DNA from 3 places in the Paenibacillus sp. FSL R5-0908 genome. Region 2 is predicted to be linked to each of the others. Evidence: riboswitches for the same ligand, from Rfam matches in the RefSeq annotation. Region 2 holds a riboswitch; each other region holds the start of a gene.
What was found. A riboswitch is a leader RNA that binds a small molecule or an ion and turns the genes downstream of it on or off. The one in region 2 is predicted to bind cyclic di-AMP.
Positions count from the first base shown of each region.

Region 1: linked by a shared signal. The riboswitch ahead of MKZ09_RS03260 (hypothetical protein) and the one ahead of MKZ09_RS00540 (C40 family peptidase) in region 2 are both predicted to bind cyclic di-AMP.
Region 3: linked by a shared signal. The riboswitch ahead of MKZ09_RS28550 (alpha/beta fold hydrolase) and the one ahead of MKZ09_RS00540 (C40 family peptidase) in region 2 are both predicted to bind cyclic di-AMP.

Region 1 covers NZ_JBBOUV010000001.1:696,580-704,352, reverse strand. The annotation lists gene kdpB (potassium-transporting ATPase subunit KdpB) at 1-1,058, opposite strand, end outside; gene kdpA (potassium-transporting ATPase subunit KdpA) at 1,075-2,751, opposite strand; gene kdpF (K(+)-transporting ATPase subunit F) at 2,764-2,841, opposite strand; gene MKZ09_RS03260 (hypothetical protein) at 2,968-3,384, opposite strand; cyclic di-AMP (ydaO/yuaA leader) riboswitch at 3,636-3,825, opposite strand; cyclic di-AMP (ydaO/yuaA leader) riboswitch at 4,245-4,409, shown strand; gene MKZ09_RS03255 (hypothetical protein) at 4,478-5,032, shown strand; gene MKZ09_RS03250 (hypothetical protein) at 5,047-5,568, shown strand; gene MKZ09_RS03245 (hypothetical protein) at 5,609-6,061, shown strand; gene MKZ09_RS03240 (hypothetical protein) at 6,529-6,720, opposite strand; gene MKZ09_RS03235 (ABC transporter permease) at 6,753-7,773, opposite strand, start outside.
Region 2 covers NZ_JBBOUV010000001.1:111,193-118,965, reverse strand. The annotation lists gene MKZ09_RS00565 (AbrB/MazE/SpoVT family DNA-binding domain-containing protein) at 1-405, shown strand, start outside; gene MKZ09_RS00560 (YwhD family protein) at 485-991, opposite strand; gene MKZ09_RS00555 (M1 family metallopeptidase) at 1,095-3,101, shown strand; gene MKZ09_RS00550 (hypothetical protein) at 3,113-3,943, shown strand; cyclic di-AMP (ydaO/yuaA leader) riboswitch at 4,161-4,299, shown strand; gene MKZ09_RS00545 (C40 family peptidase) at 4,357-4,785, shown strand; cyclic di-AMP (ydaO/yuaA leader) riboswitch at 5,148-5,290, shown strand; gene MKZ09_RS00540 (C40 family peptidase) at 5,296-5,787, shown strand; gene MKZ09_RS00535 (GNAT family N-acetyltransferase) at 5,977-6,462, shown strand; gene MKZ09_RS00530 (c-type cytochrome) at 6,590-6,946, shown strand; gene MKZ09_RS00525 (4a-hydroxytetrahydrobiopterin dehydratase) at 7,028-7,315, opposite strand; gene MKZ09_RS00520 (hypothetical protein) at 7,544-7,773, opposite strand, start outside.
Region 3 covers NZ_JBBOUV010000001.1:6,304,583-6,312,355, forward strand. The annotation lists gene MKZ09_RS28530 (exosporium glycoprotein BclB-related protein) at 1-391, shown strand, start outside; gene MKZ09_RS28535 (cysteine desulfurase family protein) at 845-1,957, opposite strand; gene mnmH (tRNA 2-selenouridine(34) synthase MnmH) at 1,993-3,033, opposite strand; gene selD (selenide, water dikinase SelD) at 3,092-4,153, opposite strand; gene MKZ09_RS28550 (alpha/beta fold hydrolase) at 4,793-5,602, opposite strand; cyclic di-AMP (ydaO/yuaA leader) riboswitch at 5,708-5,894, opposite strand; partial or broken gene MKZ09_RS28555 (glyoxalase) at 6,218-6,313, shown strand; gene MKZ09_RS28560 (hypothetical protein) at 6,390-6,563, opposite strand; gene MKZ09_RS28565 (Nif3-like dinuclear metal center hexameric protein) at 6,648-7,442, opposite strand; gene MKZ09_RS28570 (alpha-glucuronidase family glycosyl hydrolase) at 7,467-7,773, opposite strand, start outside.

The DNA.
Region 1 (7,773 bases), 590 kb from region 2:
GCCAGCTCAATAACAGAACGTCCCTCCGGAGTCTCATCCTTTAGCGAACTAATAGCTGCCCAAGCCGTAAGCTCAGCTTCCGTTTCATCTCCAACAGGCACAAAATCACTCGCCATCCGGTTTCCGAAAGTAATCGTACCGGTCTTATCTAGAATCATTGTATTAATGTCGCCGGCAGCTTCAACAGCCTTCCCTGACATAGCAAGGACATTAAACTGTGTGACGCGGTCCATCCCTGCTATCCCGATAGCGGAGAGCAGTCCCCCGATTGTGGTCGGGATCAGACAGACCAGCAGAGCGATCATAACAGGAATATCTAGATCAACGCCCAGATAAGTCGCAATAGGCCGCAAGGTCACTACTACAATCAGGAAAATCAACGTCAGACTGATCAAGAGTGTATTTAATGCAATTTCATTGGGTGTCTTTTGACGTTTCGCCCCTTCAACGAGGGAGATCATCCGATCCAGGAATGACTCACCGGGATCACTGGTAATTTTGACTTTAATCTCATCACTGACTACCCGGGTGCCGCCTGTGACTGAGCCAAAATCTCCGCCAGCTTCCTTAATAACAGGTGCAGATTCACCTGTAATTGCCGATTCATCTACGGAGGCCAGCCCTTCAATTACTTCACCATCGCCAGGGATAAGTTCTCCCTGACTAACGATGACGATATCTCCTTTACGAAGCTCGGAAGAAGAAACGGTCTTCACAGACCCTCCAACGAGTTTGTTAGCTGTGATATCCTGTTTCGTTTTCTTGAGTGAATCCGCCTGGGCTTTCCCGCGGCCTTCAGCCAGCGCTTCAGCAAAGTTGGCAAACAACACTGTGAATAGCAAAATGAACAACACTGTGATATTGAAGCCTACCGATTTCTCTGCATTAAAATATCCGGGGGCCAGTACCATAAGCAATACAATAATCGTACCGATTTCGACTACAAACATGACCGGATTTTTGATTAACGTCACCGGGTTAAGCTTAATAAAGCTATCCTTTACAGCGCTTAGGAGTATGGGTCCCGTCAGCAGCTTTTTTCTTTTTACAGTACTCATCTTGTTCTCCCTCTTCCTACCGTAAGGTCAAATATTCTGCAATCGGGCCGAGCACAATGACCGGCAGAAACGTCAGCGCACCGATAATTACTACGGTACCAATCAGAATTCCGGTAAACAGACCATTGTCTGTGCGGAATGTGCCAATCGTCTCAGGAACTGGCTTCTTCTGGATCAGTGAACCTGCAACTGCCAGCATCGCGATTATAGAGACATAACGGCCAAGCAGCATTACGATCCCAGTTGTAACATTCCAAAAGGTGGTGTTGTCCGCAAGCCCTTCAAATCCTGAACCATTGTTCGCGGCAGAAGAGACATATTCATATAACACTTGGCTAAGTCCATGGAATCCGGGATTCGTAATGGAGCCGTTGCCCAAGTCCGTTAAGAACGCACCTGCTGTTGGTACAAGGATAATGAACGGATGCACAAGGATGGCAATCGCAATCAGCTTCATCTCCTTGGCTTCTATCTTTCGCCCGAGAAACTCTGGTGTTCTGCCGACCATTAATCCACATAAGAAGACGCCCATGATGGCATACATCAGCATATTGATTAATCCGACACCTTTTCCCCCGAAGACGTTATTGAGCATCATTAGGGCCAGAGGGGTAATGCCACCCAGCGGTGTCAGCGTATCATGCATATTGTTAACACTACCTGTCGTAGCTGCCGTTGTTACCGAAGTGAACAGCGAAGATTGCGGGATCCCAAAACGCACCTCTTTACCTTCCATGCTGCCTTGCGAAGACTCGATCCCCAGCGCATTAATAGCGGGATTGCCTTTAGTTTCCGCATAATAATTCAATCCCAGCAGCAGAACGAACAAGGTCATCATTGCTGTGAAAATCACCCAGCCCTGACGTTTGTTCTTAGCAAACAATCCGTACATATATGGCAAAGAGGCTGGCAGCATCCACATAGAGAGAATCTCCAGAACGTTCGTAAGTGGATTAGGGTTCTCAAAAGGATGCGCTGAATTGGCTCCGAAGAAGCCGCCACCATTCGTACCTAAGTGTTTAATTGATTCCAAAGAAGCGACTGGACCGATAGCGATTTGTTGCGTCTGCCCTTCGAGTGTAGTGACCTCAAGCGATGGCTTGAGCGTTTGTGGCACATGCAATCCTACCAGCACCAATGAAACTAGCAGAGCTAATGGAATGAATACACGAATATGTGCTTTTACAAAGTCCTCGAAAAAGTTCCCGACTGATTTCTGTCCTGTAATCCCTCTGACAAAAGCAACCGCAACAGAAAATCCGCTCGCTGCAGACGTGAACATCATCATCGTGATGACTGCCATTTGTGAAAAATACGATAGCCCCGTCTCCCCGCTATAATGCTGCAGGTTCGTATTGGTCATAAAGCTGATCACCGTATTGAATGAAAGCGTCTGTTCCATATCGGCAATTCCATTCGGGTTCAGCGGCAATCCCCGCTGTAATCTTAGGAAAATATAACTGAAAGCAACCAGTACGATATTAGTTAAAACAAAGCTGAGTGCATACTTCTTCCAGGACATTCCGTCCCGTTTTTTCAGGCCGATCAGCTTATAAATACCTTTCTCTGTGCCTGCAAACCAGCGATCCGTACGATTCGGTTCGTTAGAAAATACATGATATAAATACGTCCCCATCGGCTTGACCAGCAAGATGAGAATTACAATTACGACGACTATTTGCAAAATGCCCATGAATGCCCCTCCTTAAAATTTCTCAGGATGAATCAACGCGTAAACCAGATATATAAACAACAGTAGGGTAACAGCGATTACTAGAATCACAGCTTATCCCTCCCCGTATCCTCAACTACACCTGCGCACCAGCGCATAAAGCCATAAAACAACCCGTAAATTACAGCTAACGAAGCCACCATATACAGATCCATCATATCTTCCGCACTCCTTCCATTATCCTTGATGAGGTGATCTATCGATTAGAAAATCAGCATCACCACTATGGGAATAGATTACATAGCTCGCACCAAGTCTTTTATAGACCAATCTAGGATTTATTGAACTTGTAATCACAAAAATTGGCTGTGTCGTCCAGGTACGGCACATCTGGATATAGCGGCAGCAAAGCGGAAAGCTGCTCTCAAACAGATATACCCTGCCTACCGGGAACGACGGGCGAAACCAAGTGCTTTGATGGCGAGTATCCACTAGAATAACCTGCTCAATCCCGAGCTCCTCAAGTAAAGCTTTCTCAGCCACATTGTTGGTTAATCCCGCCATCTTAATACCCCTGAACTTCAGAAGTTTAATGAAATGTTCTCCCGCCTTTGTAGGCGCACATACAAGCACATATTCATTCTGATCCGTCATCTTTTTTTCTCCTCCTGCTCATTTACAACAAGGAGGCAACGAAAATCTCCGAAAGGATGTTGACCTATCGTCATTTTCGGGCACAACCTAAAGCTCGGTTGTGTCACGTCATTAGACGCTGCCTAACAAATACCGCTAATGATGAATTTAGCGACCTCTTAGGGGAGGCCTCCATAAATGCTTTGCTTCTAAGAGCACAGCAAAAAGCCACAAAGGATCTCCTCTGTGGCTCGCTAGCGGTCACATTGCACTCATCCTCTCTCCATACGCTTACGAGGTTAGCTGTCGGATTCGGGCGGTGAGAGTCGCCCTACCTGTATAGATGCGAGCTCACTCGCACCCTCTACAGGATTCACCCCATAATCGGCTTCCGACTCTCACATCGGCTGCCGATTGTTGGTTCCCCCGCTTTCCTTATCGGAAATTAAGCGGATCAAATATTCGATTGTCGTTGAAACAGGAGTAATCATACTCTTATGCACGAAGACTTGTAAAACCTGAATGATGCCAAAATAATGCAAATTAAAAACTATTTTCCCATTAGATAGCGCTTACTTGATATCTAATCTCTCTATATCTCTTGTTTACTCGAGTTTCGGGCGTTTAATCGCTATCTATAACCCATGTGATTTTATTCACCTTTTTAGAGCAAAAATACTGTAAATTCCCTTTATAGGTAGAAACGCAAGAAGCTGAGGTTGAGCGAGAAAGAGGCGCGATAACACGCCATAAATACCTATTTACCTCATTTTTCAGTCGTAGTCGGCAGGATATGGTTAAAATTGCTCTAAAAGAACATTTTCCGTTTTTTACAGAAAATCTTGAAAAGAGTATGATTCGGGTTGAATCTAATTCATGAAAAACAATCAACGCTGAGTTCCTGCATTTGCAGGGAACGGGGGAACCATCAGGCCGTCTGGCCTACTTGGGGTGAATCCAAAGGAGACTGCGTAAGTCTCAATAGGTAGGGCGACTCTCACCGTCCGAATCCGACAGCTAACCTCGTAAGCGTAAAGAGAGAGACCCTTGATCCGCCACGCTTTGGCCCAGGTATATCTGCCTGTAATCCAAAACCGCAGCAGAGGTCCTCCTCTTGCTGCGGTTTTTGCGTTACCTGAGCCTATTAGGTGATAGCACGCTGGATGGGGTGAATGTTTTGAAGCACTATTATTTAGGGATACATCAAGGGCTGCTTGAGCCGATAAGTCTAAATTACGTTTGTTTCGGGGCCTTGTGGTTCGAAGAAAATAATCACAGGTACATTGTAGGCTATGCATTTGGCCAGAACCAGATCCAAGCCCTTCGCCAGTTCAGCACACCTTCTTCTTGTAAAGACTGTTTAGACTCTAAGATTGTATATGAAATATATAAAAAAATTCGAGAACAACAGCAGCAGCAGGATTGGTCATCGCACCAAAAACTCCCGTGGTTTACAGCCTTCAAGGAGCCTTGGAAAGATGTAAGCGCCGGTTGGTATGTCTTGAGATCCCGCAGCACCTTTCCCTTACATCTATCTGTTATACGGAAAGAGAAGTTCCGACTATGGTTAGAGCATACCGCAGTCTGTGAGAATAAAATGGAAATGCTCGCTTGTGTAGAAAAGGCTAGTGTCACTCATCATGTTGACTTAAAGCTTTTGGAAATCTAAGGAGGAACCCTACTATGGACCAGCGCAGACTATCCCGCATTGAAGTATTTGTATTGGATGAACCCGAGCCTATCCACTATGGAATGGAAGGGGCTGAAGGCTGCCGTTATGGTATTCTGAAGCTCACTTGTAAGGGAGGATGCAGCTGGGGGGCTTGTCTGATCTCTGCCAACACCAAAAATTTCGATCTCATTAAATGGAGCTCTTTTTTACGGGCTATCTGTCATTGCCGTCTTGAGGAAGCGCTGGATAAGGTCCGCCGCGAAGGTTCAGATTGGGAGCAGGTTAAGCTTGAGCTAGTTCAGGGTGCTTTGCAGGATTTAAAGGCCAAGCTCCAGGGCAAATCCTTGGCAGGGCATATTCAGCAGGGGCGTCTGTACAGTGTTGCAGCTGGGGGGAGCAATTCCAGAAGTGAACGGCTCTACTACAAACCTTCCAAAGCTTTATCCACTGCCTCCCAGCAGAAACACAGTTGCCCGGAACCAGACACCGCCGATCTTATCAATAAATCCATCTCTTATTTTTCTATATTATAGATTCAAGCAAATCTCTCATTCTGAAAGGATCGTGTTCACCATGCCTGACCCCTTACCTTCCGTGTCCACCTACAGTACTAAATTTGCAGAGTGTGTTAAAAAGTATACTAATGAAGTCTACGTACTTAGTTCCATGTTGTTAGAACAATCTAATGAGGCAGACAAGATTACTATCTGTACCTTCACAGAGCTTCATAAAATATATCGTCAGGATGACTTCGACCCTCAGTTATTCTCTATCCACGCTTACCGCACTTGTATTCGCCAGTGTGCTGATTCTTTTGCCCGTCGCTCGCTTCTATCGGCTAAGGCATTACCTTGGGAGGAACAGCTTGTGAAGGTATTGTGGTACGGCTTAAAGCTGCCTCTTTCTCAAATAAGCATTATTCTGCAAAAAAGTGTTCCCGCACTGAAAGCACAGCTTAGAGCTGTACGGGAGCAGATGACCGCCCAAGCGGATATACTAACGAGCGCAAATCTTTCTATAATTTAGTCTCTGACTAGAATTCAAACGATCTTTGAGCGCATGAAGCGACTAATGGACTCAGGAGCCTTTAATTGAAGCTTTTACTCAAATATAGCCGGCGTTTGGACTCCAGTAGAAATCCCGAGCGATGAGCGTCTCGGATCGTCTTAAAGCAAGCCCTAATCATCTTCCACCAAGGCAAGGCTTACGGACCCAGATGACGTTACTTGCACGTTTATTGCCTTTTGAGCATAGTATCGGACTCCAGTGCAACTATTTGGTTAAAAGAGCTACTAATTCACCCTTTTTCATGCCAATAGCGACTATAGTGTCCGATATCTTGCTAAATCTCGATGATTGTTGCATTTAAGTACTGCTGGGTCCGTTAGCTAGATCAGCTCGTATACAAAGAGTTTGCCAACTCAAAAACGGGGATATCCCAGCAACCATAAATGGCTGTTAGGATACCCCCGAAAATTCAGTGCCTACTATTATTACACTTTACTCTTACGCGCCTTACCGTACATCCACAATCCTGCCAACATCCCCACTATAGCAACACCGGTCAATACGCCTTGAACGAAATCCATAAAAGTGGAGCCATCCGGAAGCATTCTACTAACCGTAGCCAGCGATACCGAACTCATTAAAAGCATAATGGTATATTGTTCGCTTGTAGACATCATTAGCACTCCTTAAAAGTTATTATGAGGTCATCTTAGATCTTGTAAGCTTTCATTGCTTTTCTGATTTCTTTAATACTTGGGCGTTTGCCGTACATCAGTACGCCGGTACGATAGATCTTGGCCGCCAGCCATCCGAAGATGAAGGTAGTCACAAGCAGGATCAGCAGCGATACAATGACTTGCCAGATCGCCACCTCGCCGACACCAATTCGGAGCAGCATCGTCAATGGTGAGGTGAACGGCACATAACTCGCTATCTTAACCACTAGAGTATCTGCATTGGAGATACTGAACAGTGGAACATAGAACGCTACGAAGCCTAACATCATGATTGGCATTACCGCCTGACCGAGATCCTCCGTACGGCTGACAATCGAACCTACAGCCGCATACATCAAGGCATAGAGGAAGTAACCTAATACGTACAAGACAAATCCATAGAGCAGCAAGTTAATATTGAGCTGACCTAAATCGAGATCAAAATCAGCCAATACAGTCGCATTATGCGGGAGCGTCAAATTGACGACGATCGCTGCGACAAAGATCCCAATTTGTAGTATTCCTACTAGGAAAACACCGATAACTTTACCGAACATTTGCGCTAAAGGTGAGGCACTTGTAATCAGAATTTCCATAATCCGCGAGCTTTTCTCAGAGGTTATCTCAGCGGCAATCATGTTGCCTGTCATCATAATGGACATAAAGAACAACATAAGCATGGCATATACGATAATGTAGTTAATGGCCGGAGTGTCCTCCTGAGAGTTTTCACTGCCACCGCCTGCGTTAAGCTGTTGTGTAGTAATCTGCACTGGTGTTGACATTGCAGCAATCTGTTCAGAGGTCAGCTTGTCACCAACGATATATTGTGTGTTTGCTTGCTGAAGTGCATTTTGAAGATAAACTTGAACATCTCCGTTTAGTTCTCCATCATTACTATGATAAGTAACGGGTGGAAGCCCTTCACCAGTAGGTTCCGCAAAAGTAACATAACCTTCTACTGTCTCTTCATCTAATGCTTTCTTTAACTCGGCATCCTCCGCAGAAGCATAT
Region 2 (7,773 bases):
ATGACGCGTAATATCGACATTGGTGATCCTATCGAATTTTTTGTTTTAGACGAAAAAATCATCGTCCTTAGGAAGTACACCTCGACAGAGTGTACATTTTGCAGAAGCCACGACCATGTCACCTACTATAAAGAGCAGTTTATTTGTAGCAGCTGTCTAAAAGAAATTGTCGATCCTGCACGCATGTCTCAATTGCCAGAGTCACGTGAGGATTTTGTTGTTGAGGCACCAGAGCACAACACCAGCATCCGAAAGTCGAAGACAGAGGAAATGTGCCAACGTCTGGAACAAGCTATTGAAGATCATCCCTATGCCAACCAAAAAGAACTTGCAGAAATCCTCGGGATTAGCCAAGCCAGAGTGAGTCAGCTCAAACGCAAGCTTAGCAGCACAAGCAAATCATAAATTAAAAAAGCTTCGACGCTCCTATTTCCGGAGGTCGAAGCTTTTTCTATATCGGATAACCCTTCTGGAGGCTCCTATACTATTCAGTCAGTGCAGCTTTAAGCTCATCTGAGGATGCATTCCACCATGTTTCATTATGAGAGATCAAAAGGGATTTGAGGGCCGATTTCTCAACGGCTCCAAGCCCTGCCACATCGATCTTGCGTTTGAGAGCTGCATCCAGCTTATTGACATGCTCGGCAAGAATTTTCCATCCGCGGCGCGCTTCTGTATCAATCCACATTTCACAGGCTGTGATTCCACCATAAAATTGAGCTTCCAATGTACGGTCTACCGCTACCCATACCACCCAAACCTGTCTTCCATTCGGTACGTCTTCACGATTCATGGAAAATTTAATTCCTTTTTCCACCTTACTCTTGGCATGCATGGCACCGATATCAATAACCGCCACATCACCATCAATAATGACAGGTGAAACGTTGTTGAGATCTATAGAGCCTGCTCCAAAGCCTTTATGTTTACTTTTAGCGTTCACAATATTTAAGGCAATCTGTTTCTTGCCCTCCGGTTGTATGTTGTCCACGAGTGCACACCCTTCCTCTTACGAATAATTTAATTTTAGCTAATAATGCGGCGATTGCAAACATATACATCCCGTAGATGCTTGTCACGGGAGGAATCACACTATGAAGTCACTGTCATTAAAGTACATCATCTTTGCGACCCTGGCCATCCTCGCGCTGCTGGGAGGAGGAATATGGGCCTTTTCAGGGGATAGCTCTACGGCTTCTGTTACTAGCTTCGCTTCAAAAGAGGCCAAGTCCTCCAGCGGCACAGCGCCTGCAGCCGTACCACAGCAGGTATTGCCTGAGAGCGCGCCCGTCCCGGCAGAGGAGGCTTTAAGCCAGCGGGTAGTCGAGTATCACATTGATGTCCAGCTTGTTCCTGACACAGAAACCTTAAAAGCTTCTGAGACAGTAACCTGGACACACCCCGGAGTAAAGCCAGTAAGTGATTTATATTTTCACATGTATCCAAATGCATTTGCCTCATCAGATACCACCTTTATGAAGGAATCCGGGGGGACGCTCAGAGGCGACAGCATGCCTGAGAACGGCTTCGGAAATATGACGCTGACCGATCTGCGCACGACAGAAGGAACTTCGCTAATGCAAAGAGTGCAATATGTCCAACCTGATGACGGCAATATCAACGATAAGACGCTCCTAAAGGTACATCTTCCTCAGCCTGTTAATGGTGGGGAAAGTGTAACACTTAAGCTTCAGTATGAAGTCCAGCTGCCCAAAATCTTTGCACGCATGGGTGCTTCAGGTAACTTCGTTATGGCTGGGCAATGGTTCCCTAAGCTTAGTGTATACGAGCCGAGGGGCACACGCGGAGTTAAAGAAGAAGGCTGGGACCTGCATCAGTATCACGGAACCTCTGAGTTTTACAGTGATTTTGGCATCTTTAATGTAACGATTGCCGTCCCTTCCAACTATACGGTGGCTGCGACCGGATTTCCTGTAAAAAATGCCAAGCTCAAACAAGATCAGAAAATATATCAGTTCTACGCCGATGATGTCCACGATTTCGCTTGGGCCGCTTCCCCTGATTTTACAGTAGCTGAGGAAGCCTTCTCTACGCCGGAGGTGCCTGGAGTACGAATTAAGGTGTATCTCGACCCACTACACAAAGATTTAAAAGAGCGTTACCTTCAGGCTGCCAAGGCTGCCCTGACCTACTTCAGCAAATGGTATGGTCCTTATCCCTACTCTACGCTGTCTATTGTCGTCCCACCTAAGGAGGGCAACGGTGCTGGAGGAATGGAATACCCTACCCTTATTACAGCCTTTGGGGCCGCGGATTCTTCTCCAGATACCTCACTTGAAAGAACCGTCATTCATGAAATCGGCCATCAATACTTCTACGGTATGGTAGCCAGTAATGAATTCGAGGAGGCCTGGCTGGATGAAAGCTTCACTTCCTATGCCGAAGACAGACTTATGGAGCAAGAATACGGTATCAAGTCTAATTTGCCTTTACAGGCCAGCCTGGTAACTATACCTGAGCCGTTAAATCTGGAAACGTGGAAATATGCAGGGGCGGATTCCTATAGCCGAAATGTTTATATCCGCGGCAAGCTTGTACTTAAAGATATCGAACGCCAGGTAGGTACCAAAGCAATGAACAACATCATGTCCTCCTACGCTCGTAAGTTCCGTTTCGAGCATCCTGCTACGTCAGATTTTCAGAAAGTCGTTGAGAAGGTAACCAAAAAACCATGGCAGGCCTATTTCGATGATTACATTTATGGTGATGGAGCGCCTGACTTCTCAGTAGATACGATTGCTTTTAAAAAAAATAACAGCGGCGATGCCCCAAGCTACGAATCATTAGTGAAGATTTCAAACAAAGGGAGCCATTACGTTGATGTTCCCGTGAAATTCACATTCGCCGACAGCTCTTCGGTGCAGCGGGTCTGGAACGGTGAAGGAGCAGAGACTACGTTTCAATTGTTAAGCGATAAGCCTCTTCTCTCTGCTGAGATTGACCCTGAACATTCCATCTTATTGGAGAGCAAACATCTAAACAACTTTAGGCTGGCGGAAATAGAGCCCAAGACGCTCTCTCGCTGGACATTAAGTGTAACTAAACTACTTGAAACCGTGCTCGGAACTCTTGTCTGGTGAGGTGAATGATTGTGAGAACATCGATAACCCGCGGCTGGCAAAGCATGAAGGAGCAATTTTATATTTTAATTCTGCTCTTCATCTACCGACTGCTCTGGGGCTACTTTATGTATGGTTTCATCCGATCTGCTATTATTCCGATTCTACTGCGCTATCCGGATAAAGACGCCGGAGGCAGCGGTATGGGCAGACTGTTATATTATATCGAGGGACAGTTCAGCTTGAATACGAACCCTTCGATACGCACTTGGTTATGGATGCTTCTGGCGCTTGTTGTCTTGCGACTTCTGCTTTCCCCTTTCATAAGGGCAGGATTGCTGCATGAGCTCCACCAGGAGCGAAAGGGCGAGCGTGGACTGTTCTTTTTCCCTGGCATGAAGATCTATGGACTACCTGTCTTAGTCTTTAGCCTAATCGAATGGGTGCTGACCCTGCTGCCGCTTTACTGGCTTGCTCCAAAAATGTACGGGCTGTTCTTATCCTCTTTGTTTAACTACGCTTTGTTACTTCATTTAGTACCATACGTATTGGCATGGCTTATATATATTTTTATCGTGCGCCTGTTTCTTCTATATATGCAGTTTGGTTACACCGGCGGTACAGGAATGTTCTCCTCACTGTTCATCTGCTTGCGGTCACTGATTCCTGCTATAGGTGTTTCCATTGTACTTGGTGCGGGAGGCTTGCTCTTACTGCTAGTGTGCGGACTGACGGGTCTGTTCTGTCCCGGCCTACCGGCACTTATAATACGGCAAATCTCACCACTACCTTCTACGCTCTTAAAAATGTGGGGAATCTCTGCACAATATCATCTATGGCGTAGCAAAGCATTTCCACAATAAATCAACCTTATTTGACATAATAAAAAGGTCCCAATTCCTGTATTCAGGAGCTGGGACTTTTTCTCATTACGGATAACTTAAGAGTATTTGCAAAATCGTAAAAGCTCTGTTACAATAAGTCCTGTGCTATTAGTAACAATTTTGTAATCAATTGAAACGATTCCTACATAACTAAATGTATTTATCGTAAGTGTAACTGTCGAAACGTCATTCTCTGGTGCTTAACACGCCTAATTCCTTTGCACCGGGAAGTGGGGGAACCATATTTTGGGTGAATTGATCTCGCTTTACAGGGATCATAGGGAATCTTCTACCGAACCCTTAAGCTAACCTCGCAGGCCTTGGAAGGAGTACATCTTTTGAAAAGACATAATTTAAGAAAAAAATGCGTCGCTGCGGCGCTAGGACTTGTAATGGCGTTATCTATTGGTGGAGGAAGCGCCTTTGCCGACTCTAAAATGGACTCTGTAATCTCAAAGACTATTGGAGTTGCCTATAAAACCGGAGGTACAAGCACTGCCGGATTTGATTGCTCTGGATTTACAAAGTATGTATTCAAGAATGTGGGTCTTACTTTACCTCGTACATCAAAAGCTCAATATAGCGTTGGAACTGCTGTATCCAAAAGCAATCTGCGTTCTGGTGATCTAGTGTTCTTTAACACACTTGGCAATGGAGTATCCCATGTCGGCATTTATGTTGGAAACGGAAAATTCGCACAATCGTCCTCTTCGCGTGGAGTGACCATCACTTCACTCAGTCAGGCCTACTGGGCCAATCGTTATGTTGGCGCTAAAAGAGTAATGAGTACTTCAGCTTATCAAGCTGTAGCCTTCGATTGAAACCTTCCTCACAACTATAACCTCATAATTACAACTATATGAACCTGAATCTGATTATGCCCGTAATCAAATTCGGGTTTTTCTTTTTTCCATAATATATTTTTACACTATTAGAGCCCAATTGAAACACGTTTATTTGATAAAAATTGCAATTATATTAAAAATTAGGTCATTATTAACGCTTACATATGCCTTTCTACCGTAAAAATTCCAATTTTTCTGCATTAATATGTTAAAAACGATTGCCAAGCGGCTTTCTGTTTGTTACAATTAGCGCAGTGAGATTTTAGTAACATTTTTGTAATCATTAAGTTGTTATTTACAAAGGTTTTGTCATGTATTGATTACAAGCTAATCCTAATCAACAGTATGAGCCGAGTTTCCTAACTATTAGGAAAACGGGGGAACCAACTTTGGGTGAATTGACCTCCATTATATAGAGGGGTCATAGGGGACCTTCAACCGAACCCTTAAGCTAACCTCGTAGGCATTTGGAAGGGGTATACACTTTTGAAGAAGAAGTTAGCAGCAGCAGTACTAAGCTTTTCCATCATCCTCACCATCGGAGCAGGAAGCGCTTTCGCAGATTCCAAAATGGATAAAGTGATTGACAAGGCCATCGGTACTAAATACGTATCCGGCGGTATATCCACTAACGGATTTGATTGCTCCGGATTTACAATGTATGTGTTTGATAAGATTGGCATTAACCTTCCACACCAATCAGGTTCCCAATATCAAATGGGCACAGCAATCTCCCGTGATGATATAAGAGCCGGAGATCTTGTATTCTTCAATACAAGTGGCAAAGGTGTCTCCCATGTCGGCATTTATGTCGGTGAAGGTAAGTTCGCACACGCTTCTACCTCACGCGGTGTTACGATTAGCTCTCTGAGTGATAGCTACTACGTGAAACGCTACGTTGGTGCCAAGCGCATTATGAGCACAGACGCTTACCAATCGGTTGCTGCTGAATCGGAAGACAATGATGATGTGCAATAAGTAACGTACATAGGCTCTTTTCCAAGGTAACTCTTGGAGGAGAGCTTGTTTTTTTGTCTTATTACTTATTTACCCCTCTCATAATTTGTAAAACATTTCTCTCATATAAAGTTTCTGAGTCGAACCTCCCCCATTTTGTATATAATTAGTAATATAGCAATGTCCTCGTGAAAGGAGATCGATGACTTTATGATAAATCCCTCGGTAACTTTTCATGTAGTTCCTATGGAGGCAATTCACGGAGAAGCTATTTGTAAGTGGAGCTATACGCCTCCATATAATATTTATGGCTGGATGCCGTGGGAGCAGATGCAGGCTCTTGGCATCGAGTTTGGTGATCCGCAGCTCCGGGAGGAACAATATATCTCCATATTAAATGAACAAGAGGTATTGTGCGGATTCGCACAGTTGTTCCCGATGGAAGGAGTCGTTCGTTTAGGAGTTGGGATGCGCCCCGATCTATGCGGCCATGGTTTAGGCAAACTATTCGTGGATGCCATCGTCCAGACAGCCTTGAATCGTTATCCTGATCGTGAGATAGATCTAGAAGTCCTGACCTGGAACCAACGCGCCATACGAACTTATCAAAAATGTGGATTTACGATTACAGATACGTATGAACGCCGCACACCTACAGGAGATAAACCTTTTTATTGCATGGTCTATGACAAATGATATTAAATACCATATATTTCATAAGAATGATTGTATTCTCGTTCATTTTTTTGTCACAAACCCTATGATAACGCTTCACCATAAGCTATAATGTAGGGAGCAGCTTACATAGAAGGGACGAATTGGGATGCAGAAATGGATCATGAGCGGTTTGTTTTTTGCCGCCTGTGCCTTTGCGGTAGTACTCATGTTTACACTTCCGGGTAAAGAAGAGGTAGCGGAAGAAAATAAGCCCACGATGCCGGTAGTTCAACTGGACGCAGCAAAGGCAGAAGCAACCGTGAAAGCCAGCTGTATCACCTGTCACGGCGATCAGCTTCAAGGTGGAGTTGGACCAAGTCTTCAGAATGAAGGCGGCCAGCATGACGCTGAGGAAATCTACAGCATCGTCACTAAAGGACGTGGTCAAATGCCTTCCTTTAAGGAGAAGCTAGCGCCTGAAGAGATCGCCAACGTCGCACTCTGGCTCTCAGAGAAAAAGTAACCCATCAAGCAACTAAAAACGCCCGTGTATGAGATAGCTGACTATCTATGCACGGGCGTTTATTTTATGATTTTGGCTAAACTAGTGATTTTTTTCAAAGGCTTCATTAAATTCATGCGCCGCTCGAAGATCTAGAGCCGTAATCCCATCTTCTTCATTAGATTCAAGTCGCAGGGTAACTGTTTTATAATCAATCGTAATATGTGGATGATGATCGAAGGCTTCTGAAATCGTGGCTACTTCATCAACGAAAGCAATGCCCTTCATATATTGGCTGAACATATATTTTCGCACCATAACATTATTATCCAGCTTCCAGCCCTCCAGCTTAGTGATCTCCTCACGCAGTTCCTCTTCCGTAAATAACAATTCGTTTCCTCCCTTACAAAAAGTTGCAGTAAAGTGCGCAGTTCCCTTTACTTGACTTAGGCGTTAAACAAAACATCCCTTAGCTTCTGAGGTCCAAGGGATGTGCCAGGATAAAGGCGATATTTTCGATTTAATGTATTCACAAATCCCAGCGATTATAACTCGGCTTTATCAATTTTAACACGGGCTACTAACTACGGGCAAATTACGTCCCGACGTCTCCTCAACCTAAATCAAAACCACTGAAGCCAAATCCTCTTCGCCAACTAAAATATTAATGCGGTGCGTGTCCTTATCGTAAATAATTACGCCGCTCCCCACTTCAATCATAGGTTCATTACCCAACGCGAAGAAAAGATCCTCAGCCAATGCTTCCCATACCTCCAGCTTTGATTCTTGGGGTAGTTCCTGCCACTCGTCCGGATCCATCTCGAAAAATAAATATCCATCGGAAATTC
Region 3 (7,773 bases), 6.2 Mb from region 2:
TAATATTGATTTGACAGGTACTCTCCTTGGACCACTTATCAATTTTGCATTCTCAACTCCTCGAGCAGGAGTAATAACTTCCATTGCCGCTTACTTCAGTAATACCATAGCTTTATCGCTGCTTGGTACTACGATAAATGTAACAGCGCAATTGTACCAATCTGCCACACCAAATAACACATTTACTCCTATTCCAGGCGCAACCGTCCCACTTCCGCCTATCACCGGTACTATCAATTTAGGAACTTTTGTCAGCGGAATTACGAATGGTATCAATTTTGCTGTAACGCCACAGACACGTTTACTTATGGTATTCTCAGCCACTGCTACAGGCCTCACCCTTGTAAATACAGTCACTGGTTATGCAAGTGCTGGCTTTACGATTGTATAATCACTAAAACAAATATTAAAAAAGCATCTGCGATTCCTTTTGAAGGAGTGACAGATGCTTTTTTAGTAATATGCGGGTTCAACTTCTTGATCCTTCGGACTCAAATGCCGCTATTCGTTAATTTATCACTGTTTAGAGAGATTATCGGACCTGAGAGGCGCTATTGGGCAAGAATGGTGCTCATTTCCGTCTATTTTATACCAATAACGCCTATGGGGTCCTATAGCAACTCAAAAAGAGGAAAATGCTGCAGATAAGAGCGCCTGTGTCCGATAGCTACTCCGTTCACTGGAATTATTAGTCCATTCACTGGGATTCGCACTCCGTTTACTGAGATTCGTACTCCGTTTACTCAGATTCATATTCCGTTCACTGGGAACCATAGCTCGTTCACTGAGAGTCATAATCCTTTCACTAGGATTCACACTTTGTCACTGTTTGCAAAAACGAACCTCACAACAAATACACCTTCAACTTATCGATGACCTCATCGATTTCCGCTATAGTCGTATATCGTCCCACACTAAAACGAACCGCTCCCCGTCCAATATTCTCCGATACATGCATAGCCTTTAGAACAGGCGAAATCAACGTTTCACCGGAATGGCACGCCGAGCCAGTAGAAGCTGCTACATCTTCTAACGAAGCAACAATCTCATGACCCACTGCTCCAAGAAAACTAACGTTAAGGGTGTTAGGCAAGCGCTTGTGTTTATGACCATTCAAATGAATTTTTTCGCCAAAAGACTCCTGCAGTCTTCCATAAAAATAATCCGTAACTTGTTTAACTCTTTCTCTAGAATCAGATTCAGCAGCAAGCTCGCAGGCTTTTCCTAAGCCAATAATGTAGGGTGTATTTTCTGTCCCCGCTCTTCGCCCCTGTTCATGGCCCGCACCGTGTATCAAAGGCTCAATGTGAATGCCGTCCCGAATGTACAGTGCTCCAATACCTTTGGGCGCATATAATTTATGGCCTGCAAGCGTTAGAAAATCCACTCCTAAATCCGCTATATCGAGATCTACTTTTCCCGCAGATTGTGAAGCATCTGTATGCATAAGAATGCCCCGTTCGTGGCAGACCTCAGCTATTTCCTTGATCGGCTGGATCGTACCCGTTTCGTTATTAGAGTGCATGATGGAGACCAGAATGGTTTGGTCCGTGAGCTGCTTTTTCACATCGTCAACCTGCACCAATCCATATGAGTCAACAGGTACATAAGTCAGGTTGTAGCCCATCTGCTCCAGATACTGGCAGGGTTTAATTACCGCTGGATGCTCAATAGCAGACAGGATAATGTGATTACCTTCATGGCGATAAGTTTGGGCTACTCCTTTAATGACAGTATTATTAGACTCACTGCCCCCACTGGTAAAAAGCACCTCACCCGGCGCACAATTCAGGAAATCAGCCACCTGTATTCTTGCCTGCTCTATTCCGAGTTTAGCTTCACGCCCCAAAGAATGACTGCTTGAGGGATTCCCAAAATGACCGTAAAGATAAGGGATCATAACCTCTGCTACTTCCTTATCTACTGGTGTTGTAGCGTTGTAATCTAAATAGATCATATTAGTAAAGCCCCCCTTTAACCATAACGTGAAGCCTATACCTCATCCTGATGTTTTAAAAAAGAACGCACAGCAGTCTCAGCTTCATCCAGATTATTCACTTTAAAAGTAACTCTCTCAATGCCTTCATACTGAGTAGACGTATAATCGTATCTAGGATCGTAGTAATACTCTAACAGCAGCGCCACAGCTTCACCGAACAAATCCGCCTGCAAGCATCGTTCGATTTCTGCTGCAACAGGGATATGAATTCGGGATTTGATACTCCGAAATGCAGAAATACACTGCTCCTTGTACTCTTCTGGCCGGTAATCCTCAAGGATTTGCTGCACTCTGGCTTGCAGAGGCATCTCAATCCAGATCTGTGTTCCGATCTCTTTTTGCTCGGTCATAAACGGGGGCATCACTATCTTACCAATCTTTTTGCTCTCCGCTTCAAATAGTACATAAGGAGAATCCCCGATCTTAATTAACTCCTCCAAAAGAAGACTATCGAACGTTTTTTGATTGTTTGCACGAAGGCCGATCTCACCAAAAATAGAACCACGATGACCTGCCATCCCTTCCAAATCCAGTACGGGGTAGCCATGCACTTTCAGGCGGTGTAGCAGGTTGGTTTTGCCTGTACCCGTATTTCCGTGTATCACATAAGACTTCGCCTTGAATTCATAGGACTCCAATTCGTCGAGCACCCATTTACGATAAGCCTTATAGCCGCCTATCAGCCGGTAAGCATGAATATCCATTAAAGAGAGTACGGTCGCAGTTGTACGGCTGCGCATACCTCCCCTCCAGCAGAATACAGCTTTGTCCCCTTGAATCGCGGCAAATTCTTTTACAAAAGAAGGAAGTTTTGCCGCAGCAATCTCCAAACCGCGTTCTTTCGCGGCCTGCACACTTGTCTGTTTATACAACGTCCCTACTTCAGCCCGTTCCTGATCATCAAAAAAGGGAATATTCAAACTATCCGGCAGCGTTGCATCTTTATATTCAGAAGGAGATCTAACATCAATAATGGTGATCTGCTTCTTGTTTTTTAACACTCTAAGTTCTTCCAGTGTAATGTCCTGAAACAATATGCTCTCTCCTCTGGTGGCTAACCTTCATAATTTGCTCTAAGCCGGTATACAATGATTATTTCGCAGCAGCTATAACCGTAATCTGACCCGGATGCTCTTCTGTTACCTCTCCGATCAATGCCGCTTCTACCCCTGCATCTACTAACGTTTTTAGCAAATCTTCGCTTTGTTCAGGGGTCACAGAGATCAGCAATCCGCCAGAAGTCACAGCGTCACATAGAATATAGCGGCTTAGTTGGTCCATCTCTTCCGGATAAAGAATACTGCCTTCCAAATGGGCAAAGTTATTCTTAGTGCCTCCTGGAACAAATCCCTGCTCCGCAAGCTCTCTTACTCTTGGCAGCATCGGTACATCGCCTTGACGAATAATCAGTCCGCGGTTACTTCCTTTTGCCATTTCCGAGGCATGTCCCAGTAGCCCAAATCCGGTAACATCTGTACAAGCATGTACATCATAAGGCTCCATGATTTCAGCCGCTTTTTTATTCAAAGTAGACATTACTGTCGTGAGGCGTGTGGTTTCTTCAGGAGATAGCTGATCCTTTTTAATGGAAGTTGTTAAGATCCCCACTCCGATAGGCTTCGTTAAAATCAGCTTGTCTCCCACCTTGGCGCCCGCATTCGTTCTTACTTTGTCAGGATGCACAAGGCCCGTAACGGCCAATCCGAATTTGGGCTCTTTATCGTCGATGGAATGTCCGCCCACAAGAGTAGCTCCTGCTTCCTGTACTTTATCCGCCGCGCCGCGCAAAATATCACCAAGAACGCTTTTATCTAAAACAGAAATAGGAAAAGCCACAATATTAAGCACCGTAAGCGGCTTTCCACCCATCGCATAAATATCACTTAATGCATTGGCTGCTGCAATTTGACCAAATGAATAGGGATCATCCACGATCGGCGTGAAAAAATCAACAGTTTGCACTAACGCTAATTCATCACTTAAACGATACACCCCTGCATCATCACTAGTATCAAGACCTACAAGTAGATCCGGGTTAGGAACAGTTGGTGGCAGACTACGAATAACCTGCATGAGATCGGCGGGACCGATTTTGCAGCCGCAGCCCCCTTTTGAAGATAATGAAGTCAGTTTTATGGTTTCAGCTTGAGACATCATGACTCAGCTCCTTTGGTATGAATTATCTTAATCTTACACGAGTAGATCGCATTGCACAAAATGCAAGAGTTGCAGATGCGTTGCTTATTACACCTCTCTCTATACACTTACCTTCACTACTTAGGGTCTACTGTTCTTCCCACGTCGGGTGAGCTATATTTGGTGCTGTGGTAGGGTAGGTACATTAAGTGGCGTTCTAGCTACAATATGCTTGTAAATGTTCAACATCCACCGGTTGGTAAAATACTAAAGGCTGGCTCATTCGTAGATTTCACTACTGATGAGCCAGCCTTTAGTTAGATATCCATTATATTAGGGAAATCCTCCCTAATATTCATCGATAATCGCTTTAAAATGAGGTTTTTAGGGAATTTCTCCCTAAAAATTCATGCAAATACCCATTTATGGCTAAAAGCATCCTATTATTAGGGAAGTTTTCCCTAATTCACGTTCTAGGAGCCATAATCTCCTTCATTTTAGGGAGGATTTCCCTAATCTACGTTCTAGGAGCCATGCTGTCGATCATTTTAGGGAGGATTTCCCTAAAGTTCTTCCCAGAAGGACGTCCCACAGCCAGCTCATCTCCTGGCTATGGGACGCCTATTTTCTCACTTAAACGCTTCGCTTGTAAAGGGATCAACTAATCTGCTGACTGCCCTGCTGCTTCTCCAAGAAACGCTGAAGAATCGCATTGAATTGCTCCGGCTGGCACAGATTACTTGGATCTAATGCGTTCGGAATAATCGCCAACTGCGCCTGTGGCAGCTGAGACACCATTTCCTTCATACAATTCACTCCAAATTCATTAAAGTCCCCTACAATACATAAAGCGGGACGTTTAAAAGCCTTTAAACACCTGGTGTAATCAACATGGCTCGTGGCCAGCCTTTGCCGGTATAGCTCACGGGGACGTTTGTCCAGCAGCCCTCTTCTAATCTCATTGTAGGCCAGACTCCAGCGCTCTCGGTACATCATCCGAATCGAAGGCAACACCAGCTCGCTTGGGAGATAATACATTAGTAAACTGCAATATGCTGCCATAGTTTGTATTTTCCCTACTATTGTTGATCCGTGAGTCCTACAAAAGCTATCCGCGACAACAATGGCTTTTACACGCTCAGGATATTGTTTGGCAATATGCTGAACGACTAAGCCACCATAAGCGATTCCTACAAAAACTGCTTCACGGATACCTAGGTCATTCAACAGCATAATTAGATCCAGACATTGCGTCTCAATAATCTCATGTGGGGCCTCCAGCAGTTTACCAGACTTGCCATTCCCCCGTAAATCGCACAAAATCACTTTATATTTATCGGAAAAATACTCCAGCTGTGGTTTGAACATACTGTGTGTTAATCCATGTCCATGGATAAACACAACCGGAGTGCCAGTTCCATTGATTTCATAATAGAGCGAAGTTCCGTTCAGTTTAGCGATAGGCAAAGGTAACACCTCTTTCATAATAAATTCTACGACTATATCTGCTTAAAAACGCAGCAAAAAACCACAGAGGGATTCTCTGTGGCTATTCATCACTAAACACGCCATTCATCCTCTCTCCATACGCTTACGAGGTTAGCTGTCGGATTCGGGCAGTGAGAGTTGCCCTACCTGTAGGGATGCATATTATGCACCCGGAACAGGATTCACCCCATAACCAGTGCCGACTCTCACATCGGCTGCCAGTTGTTGGTTCCCCCGCTTTCCAGAAACGGAAATTAAGCGGATTGCTTATGTAATTGTAAATTTAAGATAATTGTCAGTTCTGAGATGAATCATACTCTTGTAAGGTTTGCTTGTAAAGGAGGGCTCTGGTCAAAATAATGTTGAAAGCAATGCTTTTCATTTCATATTAAGCATACTCTTCATTTTCTCTTTCGTTTGCTCTTGTTTACTCGTTTTCTTTAGAAAAACAGCTCTGAAGCAAGCGAAAATAGGAGTAATTCACCAGTACTTTCCTATTTAATAAGAAACGACAATCTCCAATAAAAATGAATACTAAAATCGTCCTTTCAATGGAGGCATGAAATGAGGGTCAAACGAATCATCACCAATATTGGGCCAGTTTCTAAACCTTGGGGTGTTCGTCGTTTCTATGTCCGCGATCCGTTTGGCAAGCTTGTTAATATTATTTCACATGAACAGCACGAATGATTTCATAAAAAAGAAAAAAGCTAAGCAGAATCAGAGATATTCCCTGTCCACTTAGCTCCCTTTTACAATACTATGGCTACAAAAGATCGGCGTTTTTCAATGCATGCTCCCAGCTTGGAAAAAAGAACAGCGCACTTCTCATAAGCTCTGGGTCGCTTTGCTTTACTTGTTTTTTACTGATCGAGCTTCCGTCGCTTTGCAGCTTTTTGATCCGACTTAATACTTCATCAGCCTCCAAAGGAATTTCCATTGAAACACTCCTTTCTCAGTGACCTGTTTCCCTTCATTTTCTCCATAATATGTTTATTTATTCCGTACTCTTAATTTCCCCAGATTAAACCATCTGATAGATGGGTTGTTCAGCAATGAACCGGGTAGGAAGCATGGGATATTTGTCTGCTAAGATTTCAGCTAAATATTTCATTCCCGGCGCTTCACTCTCCGCATGACCTAACATGATGAGTGCTTTAGATCTGCCTTGGTGCCCTGCATCCCGCACATATTCCGGAGTCTCCCACTCTGGTCCCTCTCCAGCGATAATTAAATCAAGATTGTGATCATTAAAAAGCGGAATAGCCATCGTCCCGCCTCCTCTGTAACCTACTAATATCCCTACGCGTTTGCAGGACAGAGACAGGTCACCAGCAGCGCGTACATAAGAGATGCCTAGCTTACTTTTAATATACTGAGCAGCTTCCATTACAGTCATAGCAGGAATAGTGAGAATCGTAGCAGCCGCTTGCTGCTCTTCCACATAGTCTGACCAATCCAGCTCTCGCAGCAAACCAATCATAATCCCATCTGGCTCTTGCCGATGCCAATAATCATGATAACGAAAAATAGCTATTGGGGAATGTCCGATCAGACTTTTTTTCGCATGATAAACTGGATCACCTTCTAACCACTCGCTCGCTGCATAATGGCTATAAAATACACCTTCATGCGTGATCAGCAAATTGGCTCCTAACGCTATTGCTTGCTCCACAATATTTTGCGTGGCAGAAAAGGCCGTAATAATCCCTGTGACTTCAGTTTCCGGTTCCCCTGGGTTCAAAATATCCACAGTGCCTTCTACCTGCTCCACAGTTCCCATTAAATCTTCCAAAATCGCTCTAATCGTGAGGTTCACTATCATCATCCCTCGAATCGAAATCTAATAAATCTTTCTGCCTTTAAAATCCTCAATTCCGCTCTTGCGGTAAAAATACGTATTGATCCGATCTCTCCATTCCTGCGCATGCTCTGCTTGCTCTTCAAGACGGTGCTTCACTTGTATATACAATCCACTATCCATGCTGCCTTCAAGTGATTCCCATGTCGCTAGAAGCTGTGCAGCCTGCTCAGCCCCCTCGAAATGAGTATCGTAGATATGCTGAATAATAGTTTGACCCGATTGCAGAACATGCGTGTATGGAACATGATGAAAGAACAGCAACAGCTCTTCTGGACAAGACGCTAGA